Regions from separate parts of the Veillonella sp. CNR 79/14 genome, predicted to be linked through region 1. Evidence: riboswitches for the same ligand, from Rfam matches in the RefSeq annotation. Region 1 holds a riboswitch; the other holds the start of a gene.
What was found. A riboswitch is a leader RNA that binds a small molecule or an ion and turns the genes downstream of it on or off. The one in region 1 is predicted to bind thiamine pyrophosphate.
Positions count from the first base shown of each region.

Region 1 (4,379 bases):
TGCGTGGGAAACATCTGATGCTGTAGGAGCTATTTTGTACGGAGAAGATTTGGAGCAGACATCAGGTAGAAAAGGTTCTATACAAGTTTGTGTTACTAGCCATGCGGATCGAGTAACGTCTATCGTACAAGATATTTTCAAGGATACTAGCTTAACAGCTAAGCTCATTACTCTATAGGAGGAACTATGTATATTTACACATTAATAGATACCCTAGTGTGGATAGCCTGTATCATTGCTATCATTTATATTGCCTACCGCATATTTGCATGGCGCCAAGGCAATGAAGACATTGTGATCATGGTGAAACGTCGCACTCCATTTGTGGTAGAAGACATTAGTTTTGATCAAGTAGTGTTATCTACGGATATTCCATTTGTGAACAGAGGTAAACAATACGGAACCATCATGGATATGTTCCCTCGTCATTTATTACCACAAGAACAATTTGACAATGTGCGAATTCAATCGTGGTTAACCGATGCAAAGGCAGAACGTCATGATGGCTATTGGGAAGCGTTAGTCTATAAACAACGACAAGGCAGTACCATTCGTTTGCGTCTAGTGATGACGGCTAATAGTGGTAATATTCGTAAAGACTTAGTGGGATTCCCAGACATGCCTATCGATATCTACCATCAAGTAGTAGGTCGTGAGGCATACCGTATTTCAAAAACTAGAATTACTCTAACTGCAGAAGAGTTAGAAGTAGCAATGCGTAAATAGGAGGTACATCATGGCAGAATTAGAACTATTACCAATCCCTACGCGCATTTTAACGAACAAAGATGATATCGTAGAGGCTATCGTAGAATTTGCAGGTCCTTATATTGGACCAGAAGATATTGTGTGCGTAGCAGAATCCGTCGTGGCTATCACGCAAGGGGAGTTTACACGACCAGAAGATTTAAAAGTATCTTGGCAAGCTAAATTTTTAAATCGCTTTATCCATCCTGATGGTTCTATGGCATCTGTGTATGGTATGCAAGCAGCTATGGATAAAGAAGGGGAATGGAAAATGATGTTTGCCTTCCTCTGTGGAGCCGTAGCTAAAGTGTTTAAAAAATCTGGTGTGTTCTATCAAATGGCACGGACTGCATCCTTAACAGATGATGTGACAGGGACTATGCCTCCATTTGATAAATGCATTGTATATGGACCAAAACAACCACATGCAGTAGCCGATGCTATTATGAAAGCAACAGGTGCCTATGGGGCTTGTGTAGCGGACGTGAATGATTTAAAACGAGCGGCTATCTTAGGACATAGTCGTGGATTGAAACCGCAGCAAATTGCACAAATTTTAATCGATAATCCATTTGGCAATGATAGCCAAATGACACCTATCGTTGTGATTAAAAATTATGCCTCTGTGTCTGCACGGAGACGATAAAAGTTGTTGATACTTAGACTTGCAAATTGAGGCGTATCAGCGTATACTGAAAGAGAACTTTGGGGAGCCTAGTGGCTGAGAGTAAACGAAAGTTTTGACCCATAACCTGATTTGGATAATGCCAACGTAGGATAAGTTTGATTCGTCATACTGAGGACATCCAACAGGATGTCCTTTTTTGTGCTTTTATAGGATGGTATATCGTATATGAGTATGCATGGAAGGTGTATCTAAGTGGATGTACAAGGGGAACAGAATAGTGAGACGATAGAGTGCTACAGCATGAAGGGGCATACCACCGCGGGTATGGTTTTTCGTGCTGTTTTTTTATACTAGTATGTGGTGAAGGAGCCATGACGGATAATTGGTATGATACTAGTTTGAAATAGGTATATAGCATACGCTATAGTTAGGAGGATATGATGAAAGTAAATGGAGCAACGTATCATTATGAGGGGCAAACAGTGCAAGAAGTACTGGCAGCCCTAGCGTTTCGAATGGATCGCATCGTAGTGGAATATAATGGGAAGATTCTTTCTAAAGCAGACTGGGAATCGACTCGTGTGAGTCCTGCAGACACAATGGAAGTAGTAACCTTTGTAGGAGGTGGCTAAATGGTATCTTTACAAGATAAAAAAGTTCTGATCATCGGTGTAGGCGGTGTTGGATCCCATGTGGCAGTGGCATTGTGCCGTGCTGGAATTGGTCAGTTAGAAATCGTAGACTTTGACGTTGTGGATGAAAGTAACTTAGGCCGTCAATATTATGAGGTGAATGATGTAGGAGTTTTAAAAGTGGAGGCTATGAAAGGCCATCTCAATCGGATGAATCCAAACTGTGAAGTTATCGTTCATAATGAATGCCTCACACCAGAAAGATTATCTGAATTAATCGATGGCTATGATATGGTTGTAGAAGCAGTGGACAAGGCTGTCACAAAAGCGTGGATGACAGAAGTTATTTTGACCCATCCAGCAGAGCCATTATTAGTAGGCTGTTCAGGTATGGCAGGTTGGGGGGATAGTAATGGTATCCGCCGTGAACGAAGACATCATCGTTGGTATCTATGTGGCGATGGAGTGAGCGATATCGATTCTATCGGAAAAATTACTGCCGCTCGTGTCATGGTGTGCGCCGGACATATGGCAAATGCTGTGATTCAACTACTACATGGGGAAGATATTGATTAAGGAGGAACCTATGACACGTTCAGTAAAAGATATGGAAACACAAGATACATGGACCTTAGGGGGACATACATTACATTCTCGATTTATCTTGGGGTCTGGAAAATTTTCTATCGACTTAATCGAGGCTGTCCTAGAAGAAGCGGGTGCAGAAATGATTACCTTAGCCCTACGTCGTGCGGTAGGTGGAGAAGTGGAAAATATCCTAGATGCTATCCCAAAGGATACTATCTTAATCCCTAATACGAGTGGCGCTCGAGATGCTGAAGAAGCGGTGCGTATAGCAAGATTATCCCGAGCTACAGGTTGTGGAGATTTTGTAAAAGTAGAAATTATGAAAGATTCAAAATATTTATTGCCACATAATGGGGAGACCATTAAAGCTACAGAAATATTAGCAAAAGAAGGATTCATCGTTATGCCATACATGTATCCAGACTTAGAAGTGGCTCGTGATTTGGTGAATGCTGGAGCCGCTGCGGTGATGCCGTTAGCGGCGCCAATTGGATCTAATCGTGGATTGCAGACAAAGGAATTTATCAAAATTTTAGTGAATGAAATTGATTTGCCTATCATTGTAGATGCTGGTATTGGTGCTCCATCCCAAGCAGCAGAAGCAATGGAAATGGGCGTAGCTGCAATCATGGCAAATACAGCCGTAGCTTCTGCGGGCCATATTCGAGGTATGGCGAAAGCATTTGGTTTAGCCATCCAAGCAGGAAGATTGGCATATTTGTCAAAATTAGGGCCTACTCTTGAAACCGGTGGTAGCGCTTCATCTCCGTTGACTGGATTTTTGAGATAATAGGAAAGGAATAGCCATGTCTAGTACCACCAGATACCATATAGATGATCCATGTTGGAAGTATCGCCCCCACATGGATCAAATTGAAAGTCCTATTTTAGAGACGGTATTGCGAGAACGTGAGCAATATACGTACGATCGATACACAGCAGATGATGTGCACCGTGTGTTGCAAGAAGATACCATTGATGTAGAAGGACTGAAAATTTTATTATCTCCTGCAGCAGAACCATTTTTGGAAGAACTAGCGGAAAAAGCAAAGGCCGTACGAACACGATACTTTGGCAATTCTGTGTATTTATTTACACCGTTATATATTTCAAACTATTGCGATAACCTATGCGTGTATTGTGGCTTCAACTGTAAAAATCAGATCCATCGGGCGAAGTTAGATGAAGCAGGTATTGAAGAAGAGTTAAAAAATATTGCCAAAACAGGATTACAGGATATTTTAATTTTGACTGGGGAAAGTGAACGCCATAGTCCTATTTCTTACATTGGGCGTGCCTGTGAATTAGCAAAAAAATATTTTAAGGTAGTGGGCGTAGAAATTTATCCTGCCAATGTAGACGATTATGCGTACCTACGAGAATGCGGTTGTGATTATGTGACCGTATTCCAAGAAACGTATAATTGGGAAAATTATAAAACATTGCATTTGTTAGGAAATAAAAGCGTATTTCCCTATCGACTTGAAACGCAAGAACGAGCTTTGCGAGGGGGTATGCGGGGAGTAGGTTTAGCAGCCTTATTGGGATTGGATGATTTCCGAAAAGATGCCTTTGCCACAGCCTTGCATACCCATATGCTACAACGTGCGTATCCTCATGGAGAAATTAGTATTTCCTGTCCACGCCTGCGGCCTATCGTCAATGATGATACCATCAATGCAGGGGACGTAGGAGAAGCTCAATTATTGCAAGTCATCTTGGCATATCGCTTATTCCTACCTTATGCAAATATTACGATTTCCACTAGAGAAACAGCCAGGTTC
Region 1 covers NZ_RQVH01000004.1:2,249-6,627, reverse strand. The annotation lists gene murI (glutamate racemase) at 1-178, shown strand, start outside; gene EO119_RS02270 (hypothetical protein) at 187-726, shown strand; gene EO119_RS02265 (coenzyme F420-0:L-glutamate ligase) at 737-1,393, shown strand; TPP riboswitch at 1,444-1,543, shown strand; gene thiS (sulfur carrier protein ThiS) at 1,816-2,007, shown strand; gene thiF (sulfur carrier protein ThiS adenylyltransferase ThiF) at 2,008-2,583, shown strand; gene EO119_RS02250 (thiazole synthase) at 2,594-3,385, shown strand; gene thiH (2-iminoacetate synthase ThiH) at 3,402-4,379, shown strand, end outside.

Region 2 (4,379 bases), on a different contig from region 1:
GCGGGATTTGTGCCACAAGGGCAACATTGTGAAGACCCTGAGGTAATGGCAAGTCTTTGCGATGAAATCTATGAAGCCTGTCAGTATGTAGTGAAACAAGAGCTACAACAAGGGATAACAATGCTTTTGAACTATGATTGGATTCCTACAAAGCCTTTACGTCTTACTGCGAATCAATGGGATCAATTAGAAATTCTATTGCGAAAACTTTTGACATATCAACTAGGATATACATTGCATAGCATTGAGTTTTTAGAGACGATGATATAATTAATATATTAAAATGAAAACAGGAGCTACCTTTCATAGAAGGAATGCTCCTGTTTTGATTTGTGAAGTTATTGTAAAATGTATAATGAAATAATGAGTGCTTATATACGCACTAAATAGTATAGTAAGCGGTTATATTTCTTTTTTCTTTTTAGAAATTAGGCTAATGATATAGGCTGTTGCAATGGTTGCTAATGCTGTTCCTACGATAGTAGATAGGCTAGCTCCTAAGAATGGGTTGCTGTCAAGGAATTGATGGTACATATAAGTACCAGATGCCCAACAAATGATATACAAACTAGGTCCATGGTCAAGATGTGGACAATGACGTAATAAGAAATAGTGAGTTAATAAAATAGCAATCATTGGGGCAAATACGGATCCAATCATATATAAGAAAGGAATGATATTATCCATTGGATAGATGGATGCACCGATGGTGCCGATGACGGTAACGATAATACCGATGGTACGACCAGAGTATTTAGATTGCAAACTTTCAGAGGAAATACCAGCAGATAGGGCATCCATAAAAGTAGTTGTGACAGTAGAGAATACGATGATAATTAACCCACCAAATCCTAAACCAGCATGAAGTAGAACCTTTGCAATGTTGCTTTCATTTGTATAGAGGGCCGCAGCGAGGCCTAATACATACATGACAGAACTAGTTACGCCGTATACGATGGCACTAGCAGCAGTACCTGCTACAGGGTTCTTGGATAATCGAGTATAATCACTAATCAATGGTAGCCAAGACAATGGCATAGCGATGGATAATTCCAAAGCCGCTGTGAAAGTCATTTCGTCAGTGATGATTCCTTGGCTGTGAATGGAACTTTCTTGTAACAAGCTAATTAACAAATAGATGCAGAGGATACCTAAGCCGTAGCCCATGATACTGTTGATATAGCCCATGTTACGGATACCAATGAAGAGCCATACAATGATGAGAGCACCGATAATGATAGTCCATGCAGTGAATGGTAGATTCCATAATTCTACGGCACCAAGAGCACCGTCATAAATCATAATACCGGTCCAACCAATCAGTTGTAGAACGTTTAAAATGGAAAATAATTTCATGCCCCCATTGCCAAAGACAGTGGATACAGTTTGCATAGAACTCATGTGTTCACGAGCGCCGATGAGTCCTGCACCAAATAATAACAAACAGCCGATGACGTGACCTATGATGATGGCTAATAGGCCGTCGGAAAATCCTAGGGGCGCAAAATAGGTGCCCGTCATAATTTCCGCAATGGAAAGAGCGGCGCCGAACCAAATGAGGGACAACCGCGATGATGAAAGTTTTGAATCAGTCATGAATACTCCTAACTATGCCAGTGGGAACAAAAAAGACTAATCTGAAACGATTAGCCTGTAGATGATAGATATTCTTAATATACCTAGTATTGTAAACAGGAACCATATGGTAATGTGTCCTTATGTGTTTGTATAGGTACTACAAAAATATACTAATATATCCCTACGTTGGCATTATCCAAATCAGGTTATGGGTTAGTAGCACATAGCCACTTCTCAGCCCACTTTAGTGAGCACCCCTTACAGATGTATTATACGAATTGAATGATACTACGTCAATAGCAATATATAGGTAAATGTAATGTATTATATGAAATACATAAGATATTTAAATATCTATATTGAGAGAAAATCTCTTCTAGTGAAAGTAGTTTAGCTGTAATTTATTGTATTGCATTGGTTACTATTTCATGTTATAACTAAATTAATATAAGAACCACTAGGGGTGCTTATGCTGAGATTGATGAGTATCAAAACCCTAGACCTGAACCAGATAATGCTGGCGGAGGAAAGTGGATGGCATCGAATACTAGATATTGTATAAGAACCGTCCCTAGGATTGGTTCTTTTTTGTTACTAGTAAAGGAGATACCTATGAAATTACATAAAGCGTTAACAATTGCAGGAACAGATCCAACAGGCGGTGCAGGGGTGATGGCGGACTTAAAAAGCTTTCAAAGTCGTCATGTCTATGGGATGGCTGTTATTACATCCGTAGTGGCACAAAACACAAGAGGTGTAACGCAAATTGCCCATATGGATGTATCCATGATTGAAGCACAGTTACAATCGGTGTATACAGACATTGTACCGGAAGCAGTGAAAACTGGCATGTTAGCCACAGCAGAGATGATGGAACTCATCGGGACATATATAGATCCTAAGGTACCCTATGTGTTAGACCCTGTGATGATTGCCACCAGTGGGGATCGATTGATTTCCGATGAGGCGGTGAAAGCCTTACAAAGCAAATTGATTCCGAAAGCGACCTTGATTACACCGAACCGTAGTGAAGCCGAAGTACTAGCAGATATGAAAATTGATACGGTAGAAGCTTTACATACAGCAGGGATTCGTATTTTACAAGAATTAGGCCCTCAAGCAGTCATCATCAAAGGTGGTCACATAGGAGATGAGGCCACAGATTACTTGTTTACAAAAGATACTATGTCCATGCATCGCTCTTGGACAAGTCCTAAATATGACACAGTACACACCCATGGCACAGGTTGTACATTCTCTGCTGTTATAACAGCAGAACTTGCCAAAGGGAAATCCTTGGAAGACGCTATTACGATTGGTAAAGAATATATCCGATTAGCTATTTTGCATAACCCTGGTCTGGGCACAGGCAATGGGCCAGTGAATCATATGGCCTATGGGGATGAATATTCTGATTAATATAGGTATGATCCATATCATATCAACCATACTTAGTGTCGTGGTATACTATAAGTAATCTGTTTTGGTTGTTATATAAGAAACGAGGATTATTTTGAAACATCATGATATAGATACAGTGCGCTCCATGATGGGCTTGTACTTCATTTGTGGAACACCGAATACGAAGGATATTCACAAGACCCTTACAGAAGCTTGTAAAGGCGGTATTACTTGCTTTCAACTTCGTGAAAAAGGAGAAGGTGCTTTAGTAGGTGACGAAAAAGGGCAGTTGGCACGGGAGTTACAGAAAATTTGCAAAGAATATGGAGTTCCTTTCATCATTAATGATGATGTAGAATTAGCGGAACGAATTGGTGCTGATGGTGTTCATGTGGGACAAGACGATATGGATCTTGAAGAAGTACGCAAACGATTGCCTCAAGCCCTTGTGGGGACATCCATTAATTCTGTAGAAGAGTTGGAGAACACAAAGTTGGACTATGTGAATTACATCGGTGTAGGTCCTATGTATGCGACAAGCACAAAAAAAGATGCCAAAACTGTGCGAGGGCCCGAATTAATTTTAGCTTTACGTGCTCATAATCCAACTATTCCTATGGTAGCTATTGGTGGCATTAATCGAGATAATTTTGACGATGTATTAGCGGAACCGGTAGATGGTATTGCGGTGATCTCAGCCATCACAGAAATGGAAGACGTCGAATATGAAACTGCCATGTGGATAGAGAACATGGAATGGTGTAAGATGTTCTTGGAAAAATAATATACAGAACATATTACTAGACCTTTGTGGTATAGGGGGATAGTAAAAGCAATTAAGAACTTACATCAGTAATTCAGCGGATACACCTTGACACTAACCCCTTTTATCCATACAATAGTATATATACATAAGTGATGAAGCAGAGGAGTATACTCCCGTTAGCGAGTGAGGACGGTGAAAGCTCACAAATGAGTAGAAGGCGCTGTGGAGCATGGGCAGGAACGTTGTACCATACTAGGTATGGACAATTAGTAAAGGCTATTTTTTAAAAGAGGGCATTAGCCAATTAGGGTGGAACCGCGGGTATATCTCGTCCCTGTAGCGATTTTCGTTGCAGGGACTTTTTTTTATTCCCTGTAAAACATAAGGAGGAATGGAAATGACATTTCAAGAGATGATTTTTACACTCCAAAACTTCTGGGGTGAACAAGGTTGTATTTTACAACAACCATATGACATTGAAAAAGGGGCGGGTACGATGAACCCTGCTACATTCTTACATGCTTTAGGTCCTGAACCTTGGTCTGTATGTTATGTAGAACCATCCCGCCGTCCAGCAGACGGACGTTATGGTGACAATCCAAACCGTTTATTCCAACATCATCAATTCCAAGTG
Region 2 covers NZ_RQVH01000001.1:70,190-74,568, forward strand. The annotation lists gene EO119_RS00300 (DNA repair protein RecO) at 1-270, shown strand, start outside; gene cytX (putative hydroxymethylpyrimidine transporter CytX) at 403-1,596, opposite strand; TPP riboswitch at 1,740-1,847, opposite strand; TPP riboswitch at 2,028-2,124, shown strand; gene thiD (bifunctional hydroxymethylpyrimidine kinase/phosphomethylpyrimidine kinase) at 2,191-2,997, shown strand; gene thiE (thiamine phosphate synthase) at 3,092-3,763, shown strand; gene glyQ (glycine--tRNA ligase subunit alpha) at 4,143-4,379, shown strand, end outside.
Region 2: it holds a riboswitch for thiamine pyrophosphate, as region 1 does, so the genes downstream of both, cytX (putative hydroxymethylpyrimidine transporter CytX) here and thiS (sulfur carrier protein ThiS) in region 1, are expected to answer to the same signal.